3 regions of the Paracandidimonas lactea genome follow, and region 2 is predicted to be linked to each of the others. Evidence: predicted binding sites of a transcription regulator. Region 2 holds the regulator's gene; each other region holds the start of a gene.

Region 1 (6,038 bases), on a different contig from region 2:
ATACAGCGCCGCGCAGCCCGCCCCACCACATCACGATGCGATACGAGCGGCTTACCTTGGTGCCGAAGCGCGTAAGGCCCAGCAGCGGCAGCATGCCAAATACCATGAAGCCGCGCGCCATCAGGGTGACCGCAAACAACAGCACGATCAACAATACCTGGGTCCAACTGATGTCGGCCATCATCCTGGGGATGAGCATGGCCGCGAACACAAAGATCAGCGAGTTAGCCCAGAAACCCAACTGTGCCCACGCGGCAGCCAACTGTTCGAAGGTGGCCGGCGACATGCGGGTGCGCCCTGTGGTGCCCACGACCAAGCCTGCAATCACGGTTGCCACCACGCCGGATACACCCAGATAGTGCTCGGAGATATAGAACGCGAGATAGGCCAGCGCGATGGTAAGGGTGATCTCGGCTGTAGGCCAACCCCGCAACGCAATGAACAGCCCGCTGGCCAGCCGACCCATGAGCAGGCCCGCCAACCCGCCGCCCAGGAAGCTGACGACAAAGCTGGAGAATATCTTGCCCGTGGAGATAGGCCCGCCGCTGAAAATGACCGACAGCAGCACTGTATAGAGCGCGATGGACGCGGCGTCGTTGAACAAGGATTCGCCTTCGACCAGCGTGGTCAAGCGCTTGGGCGCGCCAACATCGCGAAAAACGCCTACCACGGCGGCCGGATCGGTGGTGGCAACGATGGCGCCCAGCATCAGGCACACCACCAGTCCGTAATCCGACACCATGCTCAGCGACATGCCGACTGCGACGGTGCAGACCACGACGGCGACGATAGCCATCATAAGGATGGGCCCGATGTCGTCCAGCAGGCGGCGCACGTTGAGCGCCAGCGCAGTTTCGAACAACAGGATGGGCAGGAAGACGAACAGGAAAGTCTCGGAAGAAACTTCGAAGTTCTGCAGGGAGTCGAGGAAGTCGGACATGACGACCGGCGCCCAGCTGTGCACGTGAATGATGAGGCCCAGCACAATGCCAACGATGGCAAGGAGTACGGAATAGGGCAAGCTGAGCCTGCCCGCGAGGGGCGGCATGAACGAAACCAGTGCGAGCAGGCCGGCGAGGCCAAATACCACGTGCCCGATATCCATGTGTAGCGGCGTTTAGTATGCGAGGAGTCTCAAGCATACTTTCTTTGCCAGTATGGTGGCGGTGCGGACGGGCATAAAAATGGGACACCCATGCAGGTGTCCCAAAAACATCCACTTCAATAGGGAGGGGAAGAGGAGAAGCCGAAGTGGATGGAGAACAATGGCTCGCGCATCGCAGCAGAAGCTTTGTTCACAGTGAATTAGGCTACGCGGGAATGGGGAAGTTCAATTTTTTGGGGCGAATGAGTAAGATATTGTTTCTCAATTCAATCCGTGGGCGACCCCGAAGGGGCAATACGCACGGGTGCGGGCGCTGCCGCAGCCTGCCCCGTCATGGCGCTCGGGTTAAGAAACGACATCTTCGGGCAATAAAAAAGGCCGCACTTGTTACCGAAGCGCGGCCGGGAAGCTGGGAAGAATCAGGCCGTGAGCGCAGTGCGCAGCTTTTTGAACGCGGCGGCTTCGATTTGGCGGATGCGTTCAGCGGAGACACCGAATTCGGCGGCGAGCTCATGCAGCGTGGCACCGCCCTCGTCTTGCAGCCAGCGTGCCTCAACAATGCGGCGCGAGCGGTCGTCCAATACACCCAACGCGTTGGCCAAGCCTTCGCCTTGCAATGTGTAGTAGGCATTGCGTTCAAGCACAGCGGAAGGCTCATGGTCGCCGTTGTCGGACAGGTACGAAATGGGCGCAAACGATGCGTCGTCGTCATCGCGGGTCTCGAGGGCCATTTCCTGGCCCATCATGCGCACCTCCATTTCGGAGACGTCCTGTGGGCGAACGTTGAGCTCGCGGGCGATCGCGTCTACTTGGTGCGAATCGAGGCTTTGGCCGCTGTCTTCGGGCCGCATGCGGCGCAGGTTGAAGAACAGCTTGCGCTGTGCCTTGGTGGTGGCTACTTTTACCAGCCGCCAGTTGCGCACGATGTATTCATGGATCTCTGCTTTGATCCAATGCACCGCGAAGGATACCAAGCGTACCCCGCGGTCAGGGTCGAAGCGCTTGACTGCCTTCATGAGGCCCACATTGCCTTCCTGGATCAGGTCGGCGTGCGCAAGGCCATAACCCAAGTACTGCCGGGCGATGGATACGACCAGGCGCAGGTGCGCGGTAATGAGTTGGCGTGCGGCATCGAGATCGGATTCGTCGCGCAAGCGCCGCCCCAGTTGCATTTCCTCGTCGTGGGTCAGCATGGGCAGGCGATTGACGGCACTGATATAGGCTTCGATCGTGCCGAGCGCACCAGGATTGGAAACGGCAACCGCCAACTGGGCGTTGGACAGGGCCAGCGAATGGGAGGATTGCGTCATCGTTATGGGTGTTCCTTACGGAAGTTCATAGCCAATATTAGCACTCTATGCGATCGAGTGCTAATGCCTGGAAAGAATTCAAAAAGATACCCATAAGAGCAGTTTTTTGATGAAAAAGTTCCGTTTTGAAGGGTATTTGTGTGCAGAATGCGCCCCAAACCAGCAACCCGTCGCAAGGGCTGCTATTAGCGAACCTGGGTAGTGATCCTTCGATGTTCCTTATGTCCGTATCGCCCACCAACTCGATCAGTTGGAACACCACACTGATGCGGTCGATTCTGCGAGTGCGGGGGCCGTACTTGAGGTATCTTTAGTGTTTCCCGGTTTCCTCATTATCTTGAAGGCATTCCCATCATGCGACTGAAGTTCCTGGCCTGCGCCACTGTACTGGCGGCCCTGGCGTCCGCTCCCGCGTTGGCGCAAGTAAAAATTGGTGTTATTACCTCGTCCACCGGGCCTACCGCTATGGTGGGCATCCCGCAAAAGAACGCAGTGGCCCTGCTGCCCAAGAAGTTCGGCGACCTGTCGGTTGAGTATATTTCTCTGGACGACGCGAGCGACACCACGCAGTCGGTCACCAGTTTCAAGAAGTTGATCACTGAAGAGAAAATCGATGCGCTGATCGGCCCCACGGGTTCGCCCAATATCATGAGCATGATCCAGTTCGCGGCCGAATCGGGTACGCCTGTGCTGGCGCCGGTAGGTACGGCTGCGGCGGTGCAGCCGATGACGCCCGAGAAAAAGTGGGTATTCAAGACCACGCAGAATGATGACATTATTGCCGAGGCCCTGGTTGGGCACATGGTGCGCAAGGGCGTAAAGACGCTGGCGTACATTGGTTTTAACGACGCCTATGGCGAAAACTGGCTGAAGGTAATCACAGGTCTGGCGCAAAAACATGGCATCAAGCTTGGGCCGGTTGAACGCTATCAACGCTCCGACAGTTCTGTCACCGGGCAATCGCTCAAGATCCTGGCGGCCAACCCCGATGCGGTGCTGGTGGGTGGCACGGGCACGGCAGCGGTGCTGCCGCAGGCCACCCTGGTCAAGCAAGGCTACAAAGGTCAGGTCTACCAAACCCACGGCGCGGCGCTGCCGGCCTTCCTGAAGATGGGCGGCAAGGACGTCGAGGGCACCATACTGGCGGCCAGCCCCATGCTGGTGTTGTCCGAGGTCGATGACAGCAATCTGTCCAAGAAGGTGGCCGAGGAGTTCGTCAAGCGCTACAAGGCGATCTATAACGAGCAGCCCGCAACCTTCGCTGCCAACGTATACGACGCTGGCTTGCTGCTTGAGCAGGCGGCGCCGCTGGCGGCCAAGGCGGGCAAGCCGGGCACGCCCGCATTCCGCAGTGCATTGCGCGATGCGTTGGAGCAAACCAAGGGTTTGGTGGCCACACAGGGCGTCTACAACATGACGCCGGAAGATCACAGCGGCTTCGACGAGCGCGGCCGTGTGCTCATTACGGTCAAGGACGGGCAGTGGCGTTTGCTGAAGGACTGAACGCCTGTAGAGGGGGCGGCGGGCGGTAAGGCCGCCGCCTGGTTCGTGGTCGGGGTTGATTAAGCGGGCCGGCCCGGCGCGTCAGTTGTGGCCCGAGCGACCGACGCATACCGTTCAGATGCCGCCGTCGTGGACACGGCGGGCGGCGTTGGTTATTTCGACGCTCAGGCCGGGTCAGAACTGGTGGAACAAACCGATCGCAACGCCGGACTGGTGGGTTTTGCCGCTGTCCAGTTTGTAGGCCGCGCCGCCGGTGTCGGAGGTGAAGCCCAGGTTGATGGGGCCGCTGCGGGCATGCACGGCCATCAAATAGACGTTGGTGCGCTTGCTGAAACGGTGCATGGCGCGCGCGGCAAACTGTTGCCAGGTGTCGTCCGTCAGGCCCAGGTACCCGGTGGGGGCGTTCTTGAAATGCTCGCGATAGTAGGCCAGCTCGATGCTATTGGCGGGCGTGAATTGATACATGGCGCCAAGCGAGAAAAAGTGGCTGACAATGTCCGCGGCTTGGCGTTGTTCAATTTCGCGATAGCGGTAGACGCCTGAAATCTTGTATGAGCCGAATTTTGCCTGCAGGCCCGCGAGATAATTGTCCGTGTCGCCGGTGCGTGTGGATGTCGGCGTTGCCTCCAGGTGGTCATAGCCAAGCATGGCGCGGATGGGGCCGAATTTATAGCTTGCCGCCGCGCCATAGGCGGACGTCTTGCCGGCATCGTAGCGCATCTGGTCTTCCTGGCTGCGGAAGCCGTAGTAGGCGCTGGCATCCAGTTTCTCGAAAGTACCGCGATACTTTACCGAGTTGTTGGAGCGCGAGGTCACATACCGTGAAATCGGGTCATACTGGCCAGACCATCCGAACGGTGTGAACGCGCCGGTGATGCTGAAGGCAGAGGTGTATTGCCGGCCGAGGGTGAGTTCGCCCCACTCGCCCTTCAGGCCGACCATGGATGTACGATTGAACAACCCGCTGCTGTCGCCCTTGCCGGTGCCGACGTTGAAGCCGCTCTCCAGGCGGAAAATGGTTTTCAGGCCATTGCCCAAGTCTTCGCTGCCATGCAGCCCCCAGCGTGTACCGCGCTGGCCGCTGGAGCGCATGCCTGTTTCCGTGCCGCCGGGCGCATTGTTGTAGCTTTCCACGCCGGCATCGACAATGCCATAGAGCGTTACCGAGCTGGCCTGGGCCATGCTGGCGGATGTCAGGCCGCACAAAGCCAGTGCGGCCACGGTGGCCGCGTTCGTGTACTTCATTGTGATGTCTCCCTGTGTTTATCGGAGGCGCCCGACGGAGAAGTCCGGATATGGGCGTTTGCGGGGAGGCCTTGCCTTTGCGTCAGGGCGTATCCCTTGAAGGGCCGCAATCTTGGCATCCGGAAAATAGCGTGGCAATCACAACCGCCCGCAATTCCGCACAGTGAAAATTTGAAGCTTCAGACACAGTAGAAACCCGTAGCCCCCGTAGCTTGCCCATGTGGTCTGCCGTAGCAGGTGACGAAACATGACGCCGTAGGACGCGAGACGCCACGGCTCCGGAAGTCGGACACAGGAAGATGCTAGTTGCTTAAATAATTTATAGGGAAAATACTGATATTTAAATATCAATAACTTAAAAGAGCTTCTTCCGCACAGCGGTATTTGATGGAAGAGTGTTTGGTGTTGTCGCAGTGCGCTGGCATTCTGACTCCACTTTCCGGTGGCGGGTTGCGTAGGCGCACAACAACCCCTTCCGTATAGTGAGATAAGACATGATCAAGCGCGCTGAGCACCAAGTCATTAATGCCGAAGAGTCCGAGCGTCGCAGTGAGCGCAAGTTTGTGACGGCGCTGGCCCGCGGGCTGCAGATTCTGGAATCATTTCATGCCGACCGTGAACTGGGTAACCATGACATCGCGCAACGCACAGGTCTGCCGCATACGACGGTGACACGATTGACCTACACCCTGACCGAACTGGGCTATTTGCGCCGGGCGGGGCACCACGGCAAGTACGTGGCGGGCGCGGGTTTTCTGGGCCTGAGCGCGTCGATCAACCGCAACCTCGGTGTGCAGCGTGTTGCCAGGCCTTATATGGAGCGGTTGTCGTCCAAGCTCGATTGCTCCGTCATCCTTGGCATGCGGGATCGGCTG
Region 2 (6,038 bases):
CGCTTCCAGCTTGGCGCGCGTGATCTTGAGGTTCAGGTGCTTCGGACCGGATGCATCGGCCGTGATGTACGGCAGGTTGATCTCGGTCTGCTGCGTGGACGAGAGTTCGATCTTGGCTTTCTCGGCGGCTTCTTTCAGGCGCTGCAGGGCCAGTACGTCTTTCGACAGGTCGACGCCGCTTTCCTTCTTGAATTCGGCAATGATGTAGTCGATGATGCGCTGGTCGAAGTCTTCGCCACCCAGGAAAGTGTCGCCGTTGGTCGACAGCACCTCGAATTGCTTCTCGCCGTCTACGTCGGCGATCTCGATGATGGAAACGTCGAACGTGCCGCCGCCGAGGTCATACACCACGATCTTGCGGTCGCCCTTCTCGGATTTATCGAGGCCGAAGGCCAGTGCAGCAGCCGTGGGCTCGTTGATAATGCGCTTGACGTCCAGGCCCGCGATGCGGCCGGCGTCTTTGGTGGCCTGGCGCTGGCTGTCGTTGAAGTAGGCGGGTACGGTGATGACCGCCTCGGTGACTTCTTCACCCAGGTAGTCTTCCGCCGTTTTCTTCATCTTGCGCAGCACGTCGGCAGACACCTGCGGAGGCGCGAGCTTCTTGCCTTGCGCTTCAACCCAGGCGTCGCCATTGTCGGCCTTGATGATGCTATAGGGCATCAGGTGGATGTCTTTTTGCACCGCTTTCTCGTCGAACTTGCGGCCGATCAGGCGCTTGACGGCGAACAGCGTGTTCTTGGGGTTGGTGACCGCCTGGCGCTTGGCGGGCGCGCCAACGAGGATTTCGCCGTCCTGCATGTAGGCGACGATGGAAGGCGTAGTACGCGCACCTTCGGCGTTTTCGATGATCTTGACGTTGCCGCCGTCCATGATGGCGACACAGCTGTTGGTGGTGCCAAGGTCAATACCAATAATCTTGCCCATAGTGATGTAACCTTAAAAAATATTCTTGATTCGTTAAAACCCTGATGAATGCTATGTGGGGCCCATCGTTGCTGATTTCAAGGCCCGGGCCGCGCAATTTGCATACCGCGCGGCCGCCGCAGTCATTCGGGCTGGCCTGACGACACAGTGACCAGCGCGGGCCGCAGCACACGGTCGGCGATGGTGTAGCCCTTTTGCAGCGTCTGAGCCACGGCGCCCTCGGGTTGCTCAGATGGCACCGACGAAATGGCCTGGTGCATGTGCGGGTCGAAGCGGTCACCGGGCGCCGGCGCGACCTCTTTCATGGCATTGCGCTCGAAAGCGCTTACCAACTGGCGCAGTGTGGCTTCCACGCCTTCCTTCCACGCCTCGGCCGTCTGACCAGACAAGGCCAGCGCCGCCTCGAGGCTGTCTTTGACCGGAATCAGGCTTTCGGCGAAGGATTCGGTGCCGAACTTGCGCGCCTTGGACACGTCGTCTTGTGCGCGGCGGCGGATGTTCTCGACTTCGGCGCGAGCACGCAGCAGATCGTCGTGGTAGCGGGCCACCTGTTCCTGGGCTTCCGCCAGCAGGGCGGCCAAATCTTCCTGGGGGGCTTCCGATTGGTCGCCCGCTGCGCCTTCGTTGACTTCAAGCTGCTCGGACGTATCTACGGACGGCTCCTGCTGCTTGGGATCGACGGGTTCGTTGGGTGACGGCATATAAATCTCCGGAATCTGCGAAATGATGTTGTAACTATTTGATCTGACAGAACAATGGGGGCTATGCCCCCGGTTCAGACTGCCATGTGATGGATCACAATGTCATCATGATGGGGACAAAGTAGACACTTTCAAGCCCCGAAAGGGGAAATTTTGTTCGCCTGCGCCGCTGCCGAGGCACTGGCAGGGCCTGGCGGCCGGACGCTGCAGGTATGCACTACCTGCGCACCACCCCAGCACCGCCTTATATACGACATCCGGCACAACATCCAATATCGCGGGGCTGCCCTTTACCACGGGGCAAGCTTCGCGCCTACTGTTGGGGGGATGATGCGGACGTGGGCAGCCAGCCGCCCAAATGCTGACGGATCAACCCGGCCAGGCTGGCGCCCCAGGTCGGGTCGCCATTCAGGCATGGGATATAGCGGAACTCGCTGCCACCTTCGTGTATGAATGCGTCGCGACACTGCATCTGGATTTCTTCGAGTGTTTCGATGCAATCAGCCAAGAAGCCCGGGCACATGACGTCTACACGCCGCACACCCTGCCTCGCCCACTGGCGCAACGTAGGTTCGGTATATGGCTGCAGCCATTCCTGCGCTCCGAAGCGGCTCTGGAACGCCACGTGCACCCGCTCGCCGTCTGCCCCCAGTGCTTGGCGCAAGTGCTGCGCGGTCTCGAGGCAATCGCGGCGATAAGGATCGCCCTGCTCTACCGTGACACGCGGCAGACCATGAAAACTGAGCAGCAGGCGGTCGGGCACGCCATTGGCCTGCCAATGCGCGCGCACGGATTGCGCCAGCGCCTGTATGTAGCCAGGCAGCACGTTATAGCGCTTGATGAAGCGCAGCTCGGGCTGGTTGCGCAGCCTGGCTGCATACTCGGCTACCTTGTCTACGGCGGTAGCTGTGGTGCTGGCCGCATACTGGGGATACATCGGAACGACCAGCATACGCTCGCAGCCTTGCGCACGAAGCTCGTCCATGGCCGAAGCCACCGAGGGGGAGCCATAGCGCATGCCCAGGGCCACGCAGGCGTCTAGGCCTTGGCCCGCAAGATTCATACGCACCTGGCTGGCCAAGGCCTCACTCCAGACCAGCAGAGGCGAGCCCTGCTCTAGCCAGATTTCGCGATAACGCGGGGCCAGCGCCGTGGGCCGCCGCACAAGGATGATGCCACGCAGAATAATCTGCCATATCCACTGGGGGATCTCGATGACGCGTGGATCGGACAGAAACTCGGCCAGATAGCGCCGGATTGCCTTGGGCGTGGGCGCATCAGGCGTGCCCAGGTTGATGAGCAGGACACCAATGGGGCCTGGCGCATGCGGCGGCGGCGCGTCGCTGAATGCATGTGGATCAGCGGCCTCGGGGAGAAAACGGGATTTAAGCATTGTGGCTGAGTGCGTTGGAAAGCAAGCGGGCAGTGATATCTACGATGGGAATGACACGCTCGTATGCCATCCGCGAGGGGCCGATAACGCCCAATGTGCCAACGATGTTGCCATCCACCCCGTACGGGGCAGTGATGACGGATACGTCTTCCATCGGCACCAGTCGGGAATCGCCGCCGATGTAGATTTGTACACCCTGCGCACGGCTGGACACATCCAGAAGCTGAAGCAATTCGGTTTTTTTCTCGAACATCGAGAACATATTGCGCAGGCGTGTCATGTCTGATGCGATTTCCGACACATCGAGCAGTTTGCTTTCGCCCGAGATAACCAGCGCATCGTCATCATCGTCTTCGGCGGTGCCGGCCTCGACAGCCGCTTGCATCAGCCGGGAGATATCAGCCTGCAGAGAAGAGAGCTCTTGCGTGAGCATGGCCCGCACCTCGGAGAACGATTTGCCCGAAAAGTGCTGATTGAAGAAATTGCTGGCCTCGAGCAGTTCCTGCTCGGGGTAATCGCGCTGCACAAACAGGATGCGGTTTTGCACGTCGCCGTCAGGGGTGACGATGATGAGCAGCACGCGGCGCCCCGATAGACGAATGAATTCGATCTGGCGGAAGACCTGCGCGCGCTTGGGGGCCAGCACCACGCCGGCAAACTGCGTAAGGTTGGACAGCAGCGCCGCCGCCGCGTTGACAGCCCGGCTGGGCTCGGCCGCCGGCAGCATCTCGCGGATCTGCGTGGACGGCAGCACCTCGAAACGCTGCACCGCCAACAAGCGATCGACGAATATGCGATACCCCTTGGGCGTGGGTACGCGGCCTGCGGATGTGTGCGGGCTGTGTATCAGGCCTAGATCTTCGAGATCGGCCATTACATTGCGGATGGTGGCCGGCGAAAGATCGAACATCTTCGAAAGCGTGCGCGAGCCGACTGGCTGGCCATCAGCAATGTAACGTTCTATGAGCGCCTTGAGCAGCGCATTGGCTCGGTCATCCATGACCCTATTTTATGAGATATTGGGAAATCGGGCGCGCATCGGCCATGCCGCCCGCACACCGCACCGCTTGCGGGATTCTATAATCAAAGCACGCTCCCCGTTACACCACCCCAGACAAGGTATCCACCTCATGCATTTCAAGACCGTTGCCATCATTGGGCGCTACCAGGACACGGGCCTGGACGCGCCGCTGCGCAAGCTGGCCGCCACCCTCGAGGCCGCCGGCTGCACGGTCCTTGTCGAGGCAGATACGGCCCGCAATACAGGCATCACCGAACACCCGGCCGCCAGCTATGCGGAAATCGGCAGCCGGGCCGATCTAGCCGTGGTGATGGGTGGGGACGGCACCATGCTGGGCGCCGCCCGCCAACTGGCATCCAGCGGCGTGCCCGTCATCGGCATCAATCACGGGCGCCTGGGCTTCATTACCGATATTCCGCTGCAAAGCGCCAATGATGCGCTGGCCAGCGTTATTCATGGCAACTTCGATACCGAAGACCGCGTCATGCTGGAAGGCTCGGTAACGCGCGGCGACGAAATCCTGTTTTCGGGGCTGGCCCTGAACGACGTGGTGCTGAACCGCGCCGGCCGGGGCGGCATGATCGAGGTGCGCGTCGAATTCGATGGCACCTTCATGTACAGCCAGCGCGCAGACGGCCTGATCGTTGCCACGCCCACCGGCTCCACCGCCTATTCGCTCTCCGCATCGGGCCCGGTGGTACACCCCGACCTGAATGCCATGCTGCTGGTGCCAGTGGCCCCACAAACCTTGTCCAACCGGCCCATTGTGCTGCCCGATACGGGCGTGCTCACGCTTACCGTAACGGCGCTGGGCCGTGTAGAATCCGGCGCCAGCGTTCACTTCGACATGCAGACATGGTCAGACTGCCAGCCGGGTGATCGCGTGCAGGTAAAGCGTGCCCAGAACACTGTCCGTTTCATCCACCCCACAGGCTACAGTTTCTTTTCCACGCTACGCCGCAAGCTGTACTGGAACCATATACCGCAACTTTCGGACGAGGCCGAATAAGCCATGCTGCGCACGCTTCATATCCGCGATTTCGTCATTGTCGACGAGGCCGAGCTGCATTTCGAAGCGGGCTTCACCGTATTTTCAGGTGAAACAGGCGCCGGCAAATCCATATTGGTCGATGCGCTGTCGCTGGCGCTGGGCGCGCGCGGCGACGCAAGCATGCTGCGTGAAGGCGCTTCTCGCGCCGACATCACCGCCGTCTTCGACCCGCCTGCCAATGTGCGCGAATGGCTCTCCGCTCGCGAGCTCGACGCCGACGATGCCCTCTTGTTGCGGCGGGTAATCGACGCCCAGGGTCGCAGCCGCGCCTTCATCAACGGCTTGCCCGTCGCCCTGACGCAACTGCGCGAGCTGGGCGAGCTCCTGGTCGACATCCACGGCCAACATGCCCACCAAAGCCTGCTCAAGGCAGCCAGCCAGCGCGACTTGCTCGATGCGCAAGGCGGCCACACCGAGCTGGCACGGCAAGTGCAACTGGCCTGGCAGGCGTGGCAAACCCTGCAGCGGCAGCTCGAAGACGCACGGCTCAATGCAGCCGCACTGCAGGAAGAGCGCGAACGCCTCGAATGGCGCCTGGGCGAGCTCGACCGCCTGGGCCTGGCTCCCGGCGAATGGGATACCCTCAACACCGAACACAGCCGCCTGGCTCACGCCCAGTCGCTGCTCGATGGCGCTGCTGCGGCGCTGGTCGCGCTGGACGGCGAAGACGGTTCGGCACGCCACGCGCTCACCACAGCGGCACACAGCCTGCATGCTCTGTTACGCCACGATCCCCAACTGCAAGGCATATACGATGCCATCGAATCGGCGCGCATCTCGGCCGACGAGGCCGTGTCGGACCTAAACAGCTACGTAGATCGGCTAGAGCCCGAGCCCGACCGCCTTGCCCAGGCCGAACAACGGCTTGGGGCGGTCTTTGAGCTGGCCCGCAAGTTCAGCGTTGAGCCGGCAGAGTTACCCGCCCTGCAGCAATCACTGGTGGAAAAG
Region 3 (6,038 bases), on a different contig from region 2:
GATCTCCGCATGCCCCGTCAAGCCTACTGCACTGGCCGGCCTCATCGAGCGCATCATCGACGGCACGATCTCCAACAAGATCGGCCGTGAAGTGTTCGCCGCCATGTGGGCGGGCGAACACGGCGGTAGCGCGGACGCCATCATCGAGGCGCGCGGCCTGAAGCAGATCAGCGACACCGGCGCCATCGGCGCCATGATCGACGCGGTCCTGGCCGCCAACCCCGCTGCCATCGAAGAGTACCGCGCCGGCAAGCAAAAGGCCTTCAACTCGCTGGTGGGCCAGGTCATGAAAGCCGCCAAGGGCAAGGCCAACCCGCAGCAGGTCAACGACCTGCTCAAGCAAAAGCTGGACGGGTAGCCATCTACCATGCGCCTGCACTTTCAGGCGCATGCATCCGACCAAACAAAAACCCCGGCATCGCGAGATACCGGGGTTTTTGTTTGTGGCCGCCGAGCCTTGCCAGGCAAGCTCGGTGGCCGGTGCGGAAGGCCGGGGCCATCATGGCTCCGGCTCGTGCACAGGCTGGCTTAGAAGCCGCCCATGCCACCCATACCGCCCATGCCACCCATGTCGGGCATAGCGGGCGCGGGCTTGTCTTCCACGATTTCAGCCACAGCGGCTTCGGTCGTGAGCAGCAGGCTGGCTACGGAGGCAGCGTTCTGCAGCGCAGTGCGAGTCACCTTGGTGGGATCCAGCACGCCCTGTTCGACCAGGTCGCCGTACTCGCCGGTGGCAGCGTTGTAGCCGAAGTTGCCCTTGCCGCTGGCAACTTGGTTAACCACGACACTGGCTTCTTCGCCGGCGTTGGAAACGATGGTGCGCAGGGGCGCTTCGACAGCGCGCAGGATCAGCTTGATACCGGCGTCCTGGTCAGCGTTATCGCCCTTGACATTGGCGATGGCGGCCTTGGCACGGATCAGTGCAACACCGCCGCCGGGGACGATGCCCTCTTCCACCGCAGCGCGGGTAGCGTGCAGGGCGTCTTCGACACGTGCCTTCTTTTCCTTCATTTCGACTTCGGTGGCCGCACCGACGCGGATCACGGCAACACCGCCGGCCAGCTTGGCCACGCGCTCTTGCAGCTTTTCACGGTCGTAGTCGGACGTGGCTTCTTCGATCTGGACGCGGATCTGCTTGACGCGCGCTTCGATCGACTTGCTGTCGCCAGCGCCGTCGATGATGATGGTGTTTTCCTTGCCCACTTCGATGCGCTTGGCCTGACCGAGGTCGTCCAGCGAAGCTTTTTCGAGCGACATGCCGGTTTCTTCGGAGATAACCGTACCACCGGACAGGATGGCGATGTCTTCGAGCATGGCCTTGCGGCGGTCGCCGAAGCCAGGAGCCTTGACAGCGGTCGTCTTGAGGATGCCGCGGATGTTGTTCACAACCAGGGTGGCCAGGGCCTCGCCTTCGACGTCTTCAGCCACGATCAGCAGCGGACGGCTGGACTTGGCAACCTGCTCGAGTACGGGCAGGAGGTCGCGGATGTTGCTGATTTTCTTGTCGAAAATCAGGATGTACGGATCTTCCAGCACCGACACTTGCTTGTCGGGGTTGTTGATGAAGTAGGGCGACAGGTAGCCACGGTCGAACTGCATGCCTTCGACGACGTCGAGCTCATTTTCCAGCGACTTGCCGTCTTCAACGGTGATGACGCCTTCCTTGCCGACCTTGTCCATCGCGTTGGCGATGATTTCACCGATCGAGGTGTCGCTGTTGGCCGAGATGGAACCAACCTGGGCGATTTCCTTGCTGGTGGTGCAAGGACGGGACAGTTTCTTGAGCTCTTCGACGGCAGCAGCAACAGCCTTGTCGATACCGCGCTTCAGGTCCATCGGGTTGATGCCGGCGGCCACGTACTTCAGGCCTTCCTCAACCACGGCTTGTGCCAGGACGGTGGCAGTGGTGGTGCCGTCACCGGCGTTGTCGGACGTCTTGGAAGCGACTTCCTTGACCAGTTGGGCGCCGATGTTCTCGAACTTGTCTTTCAGTTCGATTTCCTTGGCAACCGAAACGCCGTCTTTGGTGACGGTGGGGGCGCCGAAGGAGCGGTCGAGCACAACGTTGCGGCCCTTGGGACCGAGCGTGGTCTTGACAGCATTGGCCAGAATGTTGACGCCACGGACGATGCGAACGCGTGCATCGTCACCGAAATAAACTTGCTTAGCAGCCATTCTTGAATTCCTTAAATAATACGAGTCGTTCGCGCGGATTACGAAACTACGGCGAGAATTTCTTCTTCGCGGATGACGAGCAGCTCTTCGCCGTCGACCTTGACCGCTTGGCCGGCATACTTGCCGAACAGGACCTTGTCGCCCACTTTCAGGTCAACCGGCAGCACCTTGCCGTCTTCTGTCTTCTTGCCGGGGCCAACAGCCACGACTTCGCCCTGATCGGGCTTCTCAGCAGCGCTGTCAGGGATCACAATGCCCGACGCGGTGGTGCGCTCGTTGTCCAGACGCTTGACGATCACGCGATCGTGCAAAGGACGCAGTGCCATGGAGGAACTCCTGTTCAAAAAATATTGTTTAACGAGTGAAAAGTAAGCAGAGGGGCCGGTTTTGCCCGCAACCACCGCGAGCCTGGGGCTGCGGCAAGGGTTGTTAGCACTCGACCCCTACGAGTGCTAATTATAAGGATGAAGTCTGAATCTTCAAGTGGGGCAAAATGGTCGTTTCGTTTTGTTACATTGGGATTGATGTCGATTGTCAATAAATTCAACAGAACTAAAGCTGGCCACTGGCGAAATCAACGGGGCGACAGGCCAAGGCCGGGGCCTGGGAATTGCTCTTTGGTGTTGCGACGGCGCCGTAGTGCCGCACGTCGTTAACCTCCGTGATATCCCGTCGATCTCCTTTCCTCCACTCAGCGATGGCTGACAAAGATGTAATCGACCAGCAATGTGTTCGACAGTATCGCCCCGCTACAGTGGATCCCATTGCCTCTTCACGCTGGCATCTCAACAATCGTTCAGTAGCATCAAAACGGCAGTGGCGGTCGTTTTCTCAGCGCTCGCTGCTTCCATTCTAGAGATTATGTATGCGTAAGCTCCGTATCAGTCTGGCTTCAACTATCCTTGCCACCGCTCTGGGCATTGCACATGCAGCCTCGCCAAGCAATGGTATCGTGTATAGCGCTAATGAGGGCGATGGCTCCGTCAGCGTAATTACACTGGGCTCGGGTGAAGTCCAGACAGTGAATATACCGGTCGTGCCGCATAATGTTCAGATATCGCCCGAGGGCAAATTACTCCTGGCGGTGGGCACCTCCTCCGACGGGCATGGCAGCCATGGCGGGGGGAAAAGCCAGCCCAAGAATGCAGACACTATGCATGGGGGTGAGCGTAGCGCGGCCCTGGTGCTCCTGGATGCGAGTAAACCAGATAGGCTGATCGCGACCTTGCCTTCAGGTGACCATCCCGCCCACGTCGTCACGAGCCGGAGCGGGGACCATGCTTATATCACCAATGCTGATGCGAATCGGATAACAGTGGTCGATATCAACCAGAAAGCGGTCGCGGCCGAAATTTCCACGGGCCGCTATCCCCATGGCCTGCGGCTGAGCCCGGACGGACGCGAGTTATATGTGGCCAATGTAGTGGACAATAGCGTGTCAGTGATCGATACGCAGAAACTCACGGAGTCCGCGCGCATCCCGGTGGGCAAAGCGCCGGTCCAGGTCGCATTTACGCCAAATGGGGCGCAGGTTTACGTATCGTTGCGCGATGAGAATCGTGTCGCTGTCGTCGATACCAAAAGCCGGAAGGTTTCCAACACAATCGACGTGGGGCGTAACCCAATCCAGCTTTTTTCCACACCGGATGGCAGCAAAATATATGTGGCCAATCAGGGGAGCGATAGCGATCCGGACAATACGGTTTCCGTAATCGATACGGGTAAACAGCGCGTCATCGCTACCGTGACGACGGGCAGAGGTGCCCACGGCGTGGTAGCGAGCGATGACGGCAAATGGGTGTTCATTACAAACAGCAAGGCCGACACAGTCAGCGCCATTGACACGGGTACCCAGGCCGTAGCCGCAACCTATAAGGTGGGCGCGGCGCCCAACGGTATCACCTATCGCGCACTTCCATAGGAAACGGCTATAGCAGTTGGCACATAACTTCGCAACCTGCTCAGCGCAGCACCTGCCCTTGTGTGCCTGACGCCGGCGATATTCTTCGAAAACGGCCCTTGGTCCATCAAGACCTGGGGCCTGCCTATTTCGGCGACCAAATGGCTTGTGTATCCATTGCTTGGAGGCTTGATTCCGTGAGCAAGCAATGCCCTTTGATTACAGAAATGTAATCCAGGCGTCACGGATCAGACAGTTGTACTTGATTAAAGTTAAGAATTGCTCGGTTGTTTTGGCATTAGGCTAGGCCGCCAAGAACGCACCCAATAAAAACTTGACCTCAGAGGAATACTGCGCGTGAAACACCGCACTACGCTGGCTGTCCCATTACCATACATGCCCCGCCGCCGCTTTGTACAAGGATTAGCTACGGGCGGCGTTCTTCTCGGTCTTTCGCCTTATGCTCGAGCGCTGGGGAGGCAATCGAACCAGACGAGCACGGGTTCTGCGCAAATCCTGAAAGGAACCGAGTTCAATCTGGAAATTGGTGAATCGCCCGTGAACTTTACGGGCAGCCCGCGCATGGCCACGACAGTGAATGGCTCGCTTCCCGCGCCGACTCTACGTTGGCATGAGGGCGATACGGTGACCATCCGGGTAAAGAACCGCCTCAAGGAGCCTACGTCCATTCACTGGCACGGCATCATCCTGCCGTTCGAGATGGATGGCGTACCAGGGATCAGTTTTGCCGGAATCCCGCCGGGCGCAACCTTTACCTATCGATTCCAAGTGCAGCAAAGCGGCACCTTTTGGTATCACTCACACTCCGGTATGCAGGAAGCCACTGGGGTTTATGGCGCAATTATTATCGACCCGGCCCAAGCAGACCCCATTCGCGCCGACCGGGAGTATGTCGTTCAGCTGTCAGACTGGACTGATGAACACCCTATGAAGGTCCTGTCCAAGCTGAAGATGCAAGGCGATTATTACAACTATAACCAGCCCACGGCAGTGGACTTCTTCCGCGATGTCTCCGATTTAGGACTTAAAGCAGCCGTGGACAAGCGCAAGATGTGGAATGAAATGCGCATGAGCCCCACGGATCTCGCAGATCTGTCGGCCGACGTCCTTACTTATTTGATGAACGGCACAACGCCGGCCGGGAACTGGACAGGCCTGTTTCGCCCCGGCGAGCGAGTCCGCCTGCGATTCATCAATGGGGCGGCCAATACCTTCTACGACGTGCGGATCCCCGGTCTTGGCCTGACAGTTGTTCAAGCCGACGGCGTCAATGTGGAACCTGTTACTGTCGATGAATTCCGCTTCGGGCCGGGCGAAACCTACGATGTATTAGTGCAGCCCAAAGATGAGGCTTACACCCTTTACGCGCAAGCGATGGATCGTACTGGCTATGCGCGCGGCACACTGGCCACGCATGCCGGTTTGGAAGCACCCGTACCGGCCCTGGATCCTGTGCAATGGCTAGGCATGGGTGACATGATGGGCGCAATGGGCGGCACGAATAACGGTACTGGTATGTCGCACGGGGGCGCCGCTCCGATGCAACATGGCAGTACGGCGGAAATGCCCCATGGCAGCATGCATGGGATGAGTCACGCAGGTATGGCCACAGGCGGCGCGAGCACACATGTGCGCCATGCAAGAACTGAGTATGGTGCAAGTACTGATATGCGAGTTGATACGCCGCGCACCAATCTCGATGATCCAGGCATTGGCCTGCGCAACAATGGGCGACGGGTACTGACGCTGGCTGATCTGCATACCGTGGACGGTGCCATGGATCCGCGCGGTGCGGAGCGGGAGATCGAGTTGCACCTGACGGGAAACATGGAGCGCTACACCTGGTCGTTCGATGGTGTGGAATTCGGGAAATCGACGCCCGTGCATTTCCGTTATGGCGAACGCGTCCGCGTCATTCTGCACAACGACACGATGATGACGC

What was found. The regulator HrcA, encoded in region 2, represses chaperone genes, less so after heat shock. The targets are predictions, from matches to a motif close to TTAGCACTCNNNNNNNNNGAGTGCTAA.
Region 1: the regulator HrcA is predicted to act here: its motif matches at 2,453-2,479, upstream of rpoH (RNA polymerase sigma factor RpoH).
Region 3: the regulator HrcA is predicted to act here: its motif matches at 2,605-2,631, upstream of LOL23_RS06415 (co-chaperone GroES).

What each region holds. Positions count from the first base shown of each region.
Region 1 covers NZ_JAJJOZ010000002.1:167,870-173,907, forward strand. The annotation lists gene LOL23_RS04725 (cation:proton antiporter) at 1-1,105, opposite strand, end outside; gene rpoH (RNA polymerase sigma factor RpoH) at 1,525-2,415, opposite strand; gene LOL23_RS04735 (ABC transporter substrate-binding protein) at 2,770-3,918, shown strand; gene LOL23_RS04740 (porin) at 4,093-5,163, opposite strand; gene LOL23_RS04745 (IclR family transcriptional regulator) at 5,658-6,038, shown strand, end outside.
Region 2 covers NZ_JAJJOZ010000005.1:235,373-241,410, reverse strand. The annotation lists gene dnaK (molecular chaperone DnaK) at 1-924, opposite strand, end outside; gene grpE (nucleotide exchange factor GrpE) at 1,047-1,625, opposite strand; gene hemH (ferrochelatase) at 1,939-3,018, opposite strand; gene hrcA (heat-inducible transcriptional repressor HrcA) at 3,011-4,018, opposite strand; gene LOL23_RS11310 (NAD kinase) at 4,149-5,048, shown strand; gene recN (DNA repair protein RecN) at 5,052-6,038, shown strand, end outside.
Region 3 covers NZ_JAJJOZ010000002.1:539,783-545,820, reverse strand. The annotation lists gene gatB (Asp-tRNA(Asn)/Glu-tRNA(Gln) amidotransferase subunit GatB) at 1-358, shown strand, start outside; gene groL (chaperonin GroEL) at 529-2,175, opposite strand; gene LOL23_RS06415 (co-chaperone GroES) at 2,214-2,501, opposite strand; gene LOL23_RS06410 (YncE family protein) at 3,197-4,096, shown strand; gene LOL23_RS06405 (copper resistance system multicopper oxidase) at 4,472-6,038, shown strand, end outside.